3 regions of the Arthrobacter sp. T572 genome follow, and region 2 is predicted to be linked to each of the others. Evidence: predicted binding sites of a transcription regulator. Region 2 holds the regulator's gene; each other region holds the start of a gene.
The links. The regulator HrcA, encoded in region 2, represses chaperone genes, less so after heat shock. The targets are predictions, from matches to a motif close to TTNGCACTCGNNNNNNNCGAGTGCNAA.
Positions count from the first base shown of each region.

Region 1: a site for HrcA is predicted at 1,454-1,480, ahead of groL (chaperonin GroEL). Genes of this name have one in related genera too.
Region 3: a site for HrcA is predicted at 1,209-1,235, ahead of ACUYMZ_RS14685 (FmdB family zinc ribbon protein). Genes of this name have one in related genera too.

Region 1 covers NZ_JBRAZQ010000002.1:958,909-962,179, forward strand. Annotated here, with positions in the region: gene ACUYMZ_RS05695 (DUF3263 domain-containing protein) at 27-362, shown strand; gene ACUYMZ_RS05700 (LytR C-terminal domain-containing protein) at 411-1,031, shown strand; gene ACUYMZ_RS05705 (cold-shock protein) at 1,187-1,390, shown strand; gene groL (chaperonin GroEL) at 1,698-3,271, shown strand, end outside.
Region 2 covers NZ_JBRAZQ010000002.1:2,279,523-2,282,793, forward strand. Annotated here, with positions in the region: gene ACUYMZ_RS11710 (16S rRNA (uracil(1498)-N(3))-methyltransferase) at 1-145, opposite strand, end outside; gene dnaJ (molecular chaperone DnaJ) at 148-1,278, opposite strand; gene hrcA (heat-inducible transcriptional repressor HrcA) at 1,329-2,336, opposite strand; gene ACUYMZ_RS11725 (DUF3097 domain-containing protein) at 2,550-3,271, shown strand, end outside.
Region 3 covers NZ_JBRAZQ010000002.1:2,909,010-2,912,280, forward strand. Annotated here, with positions in the region: gene galU (UTP--glucose-1-phosphate uridylyltransferase GalU) at 1-424, opposite strand, end outside; gene ACUYMZ_RS14680 (5-formyltetrahydrofolate cyclo-ligase) at 548-1,162, shown strand; gene ACUYMZ_RS14685 (FmdB family zinc ribbon protein) at 1,296-1,571, shown strand; gene cpaB (Flp pilus assembly protein CpaB) at 1,638-2,390, shown strand; gene ACUYMZ_RS14695 (AAA family ATPase) at 2,413-3,271, opposite strand, start outside.

The DNA of each region.
Region 1 (3,271 bases), 1.3 Mb from region 2:
GCCAACCAGCGTCCAAGGAGTGTGCCATGGCAGAACCAGCACAGGAACCAATGGCGCAGCAGACCACCGGTTTTGCTCTTGATGACCTATCGGTGGGCGTCCGCAGCGATTCGCCCCTCAGTGAGCGGGACCAGCAGATGCTGGCCTTGGAGCGCCAGTGGTGGAAGTACGCCGGGGCCAAGGAACAAGCGGTCAGGGAGCTGTTCGACCTGTCCGCCACCCATTACTACCAGATCCTTAATGCGCTGATCGATACCGAGGAAGCGCTGGCCCACGATCCCATGCTGGTCAAGAGACTGCGTAGACTACGTACGTCCCGCCAACGCGCGCGGACAGCGCGCCGTTTGGGGTCCGACGCGTAAACCGCCAGGCTGACCGTCAGCAGCAACCAGCAAGGACAACGCTTCACCATGACCAAATTTGCCAAGGATGAATTCGACCGGGTTCCGCAAAACAGCACCCGGCAAGGCGTGCACCGCGAATCCCAGGAAACGTCCCGCCCTTCGCTCTGGCCGATCCTGACCGTCGGCGCCGTGGCCTTGGTGCTCGGCCTGGTTGCGTTCCTCATCCTTCCGCGCCTGGGACTGGTGGCACCCGGCGCTTCGTCCAGCGTTTCGACGCCGGCACCCCAGGAAACTTCTGCCGCACCTTCCGCTTCGCCGACTGAGTCTGGCAGTGCTCCCGTGGCTTCCGGAGAACCCACGCCCAACGAAACACCGTCCGACACTCCCTCCGCGACCCCGTCCGGTGCGCCCCTGGACAAGACCACGGCCGTTGCTGTGTACAACGGCACCTCCACGGCCGGCCTTGCCGGCCGCGTGGCCGGTTTGGTGCAAGGTGACGGTTGGGCACTTGGCACGGTGGGCAACTGGGGCGGCATTCCGCAGCAGGCATCAGTGATCTTCTACAACGCTCCCGGGCAAAAGGCCAATGCTGACGCGTTGGCCACGCTCCTGGGAATCACTAACGTGGTGGAGTCCCCGGACGTCCAGCAGCCCCTGGTGGTTGTTGTAGGCCCGGGCTACCAGTAGCACTTGCTGCCCATCGTTCCGGTTAAGCCTCAATAACAAAACAGCAGCCCCCGGCCGGCAGCGCAGCGCCACGACAGTGACTGTGGTTACAGTGGATTGATTCCGGTCCGGAGATCCCGGCCGCCGGTCTTGGCTACTGTGAAAGTGTGGGCATCATGGCTTTGGGAACCGTGAAATGGTTCAACGCCGAAAAAGGGTACGGCTTCATCACTGTTGATGATTCCGGGGACGACGTCTTTGTACATTGGTCCGCTATCCAGATGGAAGGCTACCGGGCCCTCGAGGAAGGCCAGCGGGTGGAGTTCGAGCTCGGAGAAGGACAAAAGGGCCCCCAAGCAGAAAGTGTCCGCGTCGCCTGACAGTACCGCGCCTCCGCTCTTGGCTGAATACACGGAATTTTGCGGCTCTGGATGGCGCCCCTGCTTGCACTCTCCACGGTCGAGTGCTAATTATTGATTTAGCACTCCTTGGTACTGACTGCTAACGGTGTACCGGCTTCGGCCGGCGCTCCCTCCAGTTGGTGCGGGGGAGGACCAAGAAACACCTTGGTGGGATGAGGTCCGGCGCGCGGGGCATACAGAGGCCGTAAGCAAAGGACCGTCCGTCGCGGGCATCCCATCCGACAGGTACCTTCTTAACGACTGTCCCGAAAGGACTACCGCCGTTATGGCCAAGATCATTGCATTTGATGAAGAGGCACGCCGCGGCCTCGAGCGGGGTCTGAACACCCTTGCTGACGCCGTCAAGGTTACCCTCGGCCCGCGTGGACGCAACGTCGTCCTCGAAAAGAAGTGGGGCGCCCCCACGATCACCAACGATGGCGTTTCCATCGCCAAGGAGATCGAGCTGGACGATCCTTACGAGAAGATCGGTGCGGAACTGGTCAAGGAAGTTGCCAAGAAGACGGACGACGTCGCTGGCGACGGTACCACCACCGCAACCGTCCTCGCCCAGGCACTGGTCAAGGAAGGCCTGCGCAACGTTGCAGCCGGCGCCGACCCGCTGTCCCTCAAGCGCGGCATCGAGAAGGCTGTTGACGCCGTCATCAGCGAACTCCTGGCCTCCGCCAAGGAAATCGAGACCAAGGAAGAGATCGCAGCCACGGCTTCCATCTCCGCCGGCGACCCGGAAATCGGCAGCCTGATCGCCGAAGCCCTGGACAAGGTGGGCAAGGAAGGCGTCATCACGGTCGAGGAATCCAACACCTTCGGGCTGGAACTCGAGCTCACCGAAGGCATGCGCTTCGACAAGGGCTACATCTCCGCTTACTTCGTCACCGACGCAGAGCGCCAGGAAACGGTCCTCGAAGACCCGTACATCCTGATCGTCAACTCCAAGATCTCCAACGTGAAGGAACTCGTTGCAGTCCTGGAGAAGGTCATGCAGTCCAACAAGCCGCTGCTGATCATCGCCGAAGACATCGAGGGCGAGGCTCTTGCCACCCTGATCGTCAACAAGATCCGTGGCACCTTCAAGTCCGTGGCCGTCAAGGCTCCGGGCTTCGGTGACCGCCGCAAGGCCCAGCTCGCCGATATCGCCATCCTCACCGGCGGCCAGGTCATCTCCGAAGAAGTTGGCCTCAAGCTGGAGAATGCCGGTCTGGAACTCCTCGGTACCGCCCGCAAGGTTGTTGTCACCAAGGACGAGACCACCATTGTTGAGGGTGCAGGCGACGCCGACCAGATCGCGGGCCGTGTTGCCCAGATCCGCGCCGAGATCGAGAACTCCGATTCCGACTACGACCGCGAGAAGCTGCAGGAGCGCCTGGCCAAGCTGGCCGGTGGCGTTGCAGTCATCAAGGCCGGTGCCGCAACCGAAGTTGAGCTCAAGGAACGCAAGCACCGCATTGAGGACGCAGTCCGCAACGCCAAGGCTGCAGTCGAGGAAGGCATTGTTGCCGGTGGTGGCGTTGCCCTCATCCAGGCCGGTGCCAAGGCATTTGCCAACCTGAGCCTCGAAAACGACGAAGCTACCGGTGCCAACATCGTCAAGGTTGCCATCGACGCTCCGCTCAAGCAGATCGCTTTCAACGCCGGCCTCGAGCCGGGCGTTGTTGCTGACAAGGTTCGTGGACTGCCTTCCGGCCACGGCCTGAACGCTGCAACGGGTGCCTACGAGGACCTGCTGGCCGCAGGCGTCAACGACCCCGTCAAGGTGACCCGCTCTGCACTCCAGAACGCTGCTTCCATCGCTGGTCTCTTCCTGACCACCGAGGCTGTTGTTGCTGACAAGCCTGAGAA
Region 2 (3,271 bases):
CGTCGGTGATGTCCACGGATTCACCGGCCACGATCCGCTTTACCGTGACAGCGTGCCGGGCTTCCTGTCCGTCCAGGACGAACACCGAGCCCGGCCCGACGCCATCCAGCGCACCCGGCGAGGCGAAGAAAACGGGATTGCTCACCGCTACAGGTTACCGAGCTTGTCCCGGAGCTTGGCGAACATGCCGCCGCTGGCCACCAGCTTGCCCTCCGTGAACTGTTCCCCGCGCAACTTGGCGAGCTGCCTTAGCAGGTCTTCCTGCGCCGCATCCAGCTTGCTGGGCGTCTCAACATGGAGGTGCACTTTGAGGTCGCCGCGGCCATACCCACGCAGGTGTGTCACACCGAGACCACGCAGGGTGATGATTTCACCGGATTGGGTTCCGGACTTGACGTCGATTTCCTGCGGGCCGTCAAAGGTTTCAAGGTTCAATTCGGTGCCGAGCGCGGCTGCAGTCATCGGCACGCTCAACGTTGCGTGGAGGTCGTCGCCTTCCCTGACGTACGTGGGATCGTTGTTGACCCGGATCTCCACGTACAGGTCGCCGGCCGGACCACCCGCAGGACCGGCCTCGCCCTGGCCGGAGAGCTGGATACGGGTTCCTGTGGCTACACCGGCGGGGACCTTGATGGTGAGCGAACGGCGGCTGCGGATACGTCCCTGGCCGCTGCACTCGTTGCACGGATCCTTGATGATGGTGCCGAAGCCCTCACAGGAACCGCAGGGTGCCGTGGTCATCACCTGGCCGAGGATGGACCGGACCGCGCGCTGCACCTGGCCGCTTCCGCCACAGATGTCGCACCGCTCCGGATGCGTGCCCGGGCGGCAGCAACTGCCGTCACAGGTGGGGCATACGACGGCGGTATCTACTTCAAGCTTCTTATTGACACCGAAGACGGCATCCTTGAGGTCGATCCTGACGCTGATGAGGGCGTCCTGTCCGCGGCGTACACGGGAAGCCGGGCCTGCGTGGCCACCTGCGCCACCGCCGAAGAAAGTATCGAAGATGTCCTGGAACGCGAAACCCTGGCCGGAGTAGCCGCCACCGAACCCGTTGTCGGTACCGTTCTCGTTGCCGGTTGCATCGTAGACCCGCCGCTTCTGGGGGTCGGACAGGACTTCGTAAGCATGGGTCACTGCTTTGAACTGTTCCGCGACGTCCTCGCCCGGGTTGACGTCCGGGTGAAGCTTTCGTGCCAACTTTCGGTACGCCTTTTTGATCTCTTCTCCGGTCGCTTCCGGGGAGACTCCCAAAACGTCATAGTGGCTGCTCAAAGTCGGTATCTCTTCCTTGTTGTACTGCAGTTCTTTACCCCGGGGCTGCTTCAGCCACCGAGAATTCGTGACAGGTATCTGGCCACGGCGCGTACCGCGGCCATGGTGGTGGGATAGTCCATCCTGGTGGGACCAAGGATTCCGACTTTGGCTCCCGAGCCGTAGCCGGTAGCCACCACCGATGCTTCCGCCAGCCCGTCGTAGGGGTTCTCGCGCCCGATGCTGACCGTTACACCCCGTGGGTCGTCGCCCATATCCGACAACAACCGGAGCATGACCACTTGTTCCTCAAGGGCTTCAAGAACCGGGCCGATGCTGAGGGGAAAGTCGACGTTGGAGCGGGCCAGGTTGGCAGTTCCGGCCAGCAGAATCCGCTCCTCCCTGCTGGTATCGCTCAAAGTTTCGAGTCCGTGGGCAAGTCTCTGCGCCAGGCCCCGGAGCTCGGGACGGCACAGCGCGACCACCGAGGGAAGAACCTGGGGCAGGAGGGACAACTGCGTGCCGGCAATGCTGCCAAGGAACTTGGAGCGCAGAGCCATCAGGGCGTCGTTGGAGACCTCAGATCCGGTCTCGATGACTTTCTGGCCCACGCTGCCGGTGTCGGCGATGAGGACTGCCAGTACCTGGGTTGGGCCCAGGAGGACGAATTCCACGTGGCGTACCAGGGCTTGCTTGGAGTGGGGATACTGCACCACGGCCACCTGGTTGGTCAGCTGGGACAGCAGCCGTACGGTCCGCTCCAGGATGTCATCAAGATCATCCGGTCCTTCAAGCAGGGAATGGATGGCGCGCCGTTCCGCAGCAGACAGAGGCTTGACCTGTGAGATCCGGTCCACGAACAGGCGATAGCCCTTGTCCGTGGGAATGCGCCCCGCACTCGTGTGCGGCGCTGCGATGAGGCCTTCCTCTTCCAGGACCGCCATGTCGTTCCTGATGGTGGCACTGGACACGCCAAGATGGTGCCTTTCCACCAACGCCTTTGACCCCACGGGCTCCCGGGAGTGTACGTAGTCCTCAACGATGGCACGGAGCACTTCAAGCTTGCGTGGCTCACTCATTGCAACACCTCCTGACGACTTTCCCCGGTCCCGCCGACCACTGATCGCGGGACAGACGGCTCACACCGTTTTTAGCACTCAACATGCCCAAGTGCTAATAGTCTAGTATGCGCCCCGGCGTTGTTAGCATGGAAACCGCCCGCCGGGATGTCGGGCGCGGGCCGCGCACCCTTGCCGTCCTGCTAATCCCGCCCAGCTACGAGAGGCAGGCCCTTGGCCTTTGACACGTGGGGTCCCACCGATCTCTCCGCCCCGGCCAAAACCGGGCTCCCTGAAGTCGCCGTCCAGCGGGGCATGGTCCTGGAGGACGTGCAGTCCGGCTGGGTGGGAGAAGTTACGCGCGTGGAGAAATCCGGCGGAATGCATATCGTGTCGCTGGAGGACCGCCGGGGCAAGACCAAATCCTTTCAGCTCGGTTATGGCTTCCTTCTGGAAGGCCAAGCCATCCGGCTCATGCCGCCCGCGGCGAAAGCGCCCGCCTCGCCGGCAGGTGGCCGTACAGCATCCGGCTCGGTGCGGGTGGAGGGCCAGCGGGCCCAGGTAGCCAAGGCGAGCCGCATCTGGGTTGAGGGCAAGCACGATGCCGAACTCGTGGAAAAAGTCTGGGGTGACGACTTGCGGGCCGAGGGGATCGTGGTGGAACCACTGCACGGCGTGGATGACCTCAAGGCCGCGATTGCCGCCTTCAAGCCTGGTCCCGGGCGTCGGCTTGGCATCCTGGTGGACCACCTTGTGGCCGGCTCCAAGGAATCCCGGATCGCTGCGGAGGCGATGACGTTTCCCGGCGCCACGGGAAACGTACTGATTGTCGGACACCCTTATGTGGACGTATGGCAGGCGATCAGGCCCAAAGTCCTCGGCATCGAGCAGTGGCCCTCAGTTCCCAGGGGCATGGACTGGAAAACGGGAATCCTGAAGGCTTTTGGGTGGCCGCA
Region 3 (3,271 bases), 630 kb from region 2:
TGGGGTCGATCAGGTCGTCACCCAGCAGGACCGCAAACGGTTCACGTCCCACATGCTGCTTGGCACGCAGCACCGCGTGGCCAAGGCCGTTGGGGTCGCCCTGGCGGACGTAGTGGATATCGCCGAGGTTGGTTGCCTTCTGGATGGCCTCCAGCTTGGACGTATCCCCCTTCTCCGCGAGGGTGGCTTCCAGCGCGGGCACGCGGTCGAAGTGGTCCTCCAGCGCGCGCTTGCTGCGACCGGTGATCATCAGGACGTCGTGCAGGCCAACCTTGACCGCTTCCTCGACGACGTACTGGATGGCGGGCTTGTCAACCACGGGCAGCATTTCCTTGGGCATCGCCTTTGTTGCGGGCAGGAACCTGGTACCAAGACCCGCTGCAGGGATGACGGCCTTACGGACAGCATTGTTATCGAGAGTCACCGGACTAATGTAACGGAAGGAGCACACCAACGGGTAAACCCCCCGCCGAGCGGGTCGAACAAAATGCAGGGACCCCATCAGCGCCGATGTTGCTGCGTTGACCGGGGCCCGGACGGGATTGAGATGGCAACGAAGGAAGACATCCGTCGAAGCCGCCGGCTTCACCGGCGCACGCTCACACCGGAACAGATGGCCGCCGCCGGCGCTTCGATAGCCCGGCATGGCATGGCGTGGGCGGAGAAGAGGTCCAACGGCACGGAGGCTTCTTTTGCCATCTATGTCGGGGTGGCCCACGAGCCACCAACGCTGCCGCTCATTGCTTCCCTGTACGACTCCGGCCACCGGGTGCTGCTGCCCGTCTGCGAGGCGGGACGGCGGCTGAGCTGGGTCTACTGGACTCCGGACACCGCCTTCGTGCGGTCCGACTTCGCACCGATCGACGAACCCGAAGGCGAGCGCCTGGACAGCAGCGTGGCAGCGGGCGTGGCCGGCATCTTCATGCCGGCCACCGCGGTGGACAGGGACGGAAACCGCATTGGACAGGGTGGCGGCTACTACGACCGCCTCCTGCAGGAATTCGACGCTTCGGGCGGGCGTCCGCCCACCATTGCGGTGGTGTACGACGACGATCTGTTGCCTTCCGGTGCAATCCCCGCCGAAGAATTCGACCAGCCGGTCCCGGAAGCACTGACACCGTCCGGCATACACACCTTGGGCGCCTTGGGCGGCGGTGTGTGAGGTCCTGCACATTCCATGGCGGGTTGCGCCCCTTCAGATGCTAGAATTGGCACTCAGGCCCTGTGACTGCTAATGCGGGTTTTTCCGCAGAGCATCCATCAGGACCTGTACTTTGTTCTGAAGGAGGAATTCAGTGCCCACATATGCGTACGCCTGCAAAGACTGCGACCACGCGTTCGACATCGTCCAGTCCTTTTCTGACAGCTCCCTGACGGAGTGCCCGGAATGCCAGGGCTCGCTGCGCAAGAAGTTCAACAGCGTAGGCGTTGTCTTCAAGGGTTCAGGCTTCTACCGCACCGACTCACGCGACTCCAAGGGAAGTACGGTCTCTGCCGCTCCATCAGCTGCAGCACCGGCCGCTGCTCCGGCGCCTGCCGCCACCCCGGCACCCGCCGCAGCGGCAAGCTGACCGCATTATCCACATAAGGCAACCGGCCGCTGTTTAGCGGCCGGTTCCGGTGTTTAACGTGGCTGTATGCCACCAAAAACATCCGGATCCCTGATAGTCCGTCGTCCAACACCGTACGTCGGCGGAGCCTCCGTTACTTCCCCCCGGCCTTCCCGGTACACCAGTCGCAACCCTGCCCGCCGGCTCAGACTTGGATCCCTGGTTGCAAGGAACCGCCGCCTCACTGTTGCACTGCTGCTCTGCCTGGCCACCGGGATCGCCGTCCAGCAGCTCACCCCGGCATCGGAACAGCGCGTCAGCATTCTGGCAGCGGCCCGCGACCTCCCGGCAGGAGCCACCCTCACGGAAGCAGACTTCACTTCTGTCGGCGTCCCGCCCGACCTCGCCCTGGACGGAACGCTCCGGGACCCCGCATCCGTGGCCGGACGCCAGCTGGCATCACCCTTGTCCAAGGGCCAACTGCCCACCGAAGCAAACCTTCTGGGCCCCGGCCTCCTGACAGGAGCGCCCCCGGGAACGGCCGCCGTACCGCTCCGCATGGCGGATCCTTCATCCATCCAACTGCTCTCCCCCGGCCAACTGGTCAACGTTGTCCTCACCGCTGCGGGATCGTATGACGAATCCAGGGACAACCGCATACTGGCAGCGTCCGTCCCGGTGCTCTGGACTTCCGCCCAAGGAGGCACGTCCGGGCAGTGGCTTGGGACCAGCGAAACCGAGGGTTTGGTTGTTGTCGCCGCGGACCCGGTGCAAGCAGAAAAGCTTGCCGGCGCGTCTACGCAAGGCAAGCTTTTCTTTGTGCTGGTGAACCCGTCATGAAGGGCGGCGTTCCCGGGAAGGGTCAGCCCCAATGAGGGGGCTTCTGCTCCTTCAGCCACTGGTCGTGATCGTAGCCTTCGTCGTCGTTCCAGCGCCGGGGATCGTCTTCGGAAGCCTTGTTTGGAAGGATGCCCCCGGAGGATGCCCGTGCCGACTTTTCGGGTATAGCCTCTTCAGCTGCTCCGGATCCGGTCTCCACCTCGGCTGCTGCATCCGCCGCCTGCTCCGCCGGTTCACTGTCCCAGTGCGTCGGCTCCCCTGCAGGCCCGTCACCCTGGGCATGTTCCGCCCGGGCTACGTCCTCGCCGCCGGTTTCCTGATTGGTCATGCTTGGTTCTTTCCTGTCTTCCCCGATGCCGGGCCGGGGCGTCGACACGTCCTCCGCAGCCTGCTGACCGCGGGTGGGAGCGGCACTGCGGCCATAAGCCGAACTGCCGTCCACGCCCAATTGTTCAACGTCCATGTCCAGGAAGCCAGTGTGGCTGGACGCTCCCGGGTGCGCCACATGGTTCTCAAGGCCAAGGTACGAGCCGATACGGTCCGCGCAGGACGACGGATCGGTGAAGACCTCAATGGTCCAGAGGGACATGTAGCGCCAGCCCATGCGCTCCAGGAGCTGGGGACGCAACCTGCTGCGTTCGCGGACACTCATCCGCCGATACCGTTCGGTGCCGTCGGATTCGATGGCCACTGGAGTGGGGACCTCAGCGCCTTCCCGGCCAATGGTATGGACAGGGTCTGCAGCGGCAGCAATGTCCAGCACGCCATCGTAGAGGTGCCACACGCGGGCTCCCCGCGCCCGGAGCCGTTCTCCCAGGTCAGCAACCAGGGGATCCTCGCCCAACGCCTGCTCGCTGGCTACGGCGCGGGACGCCGGGGTT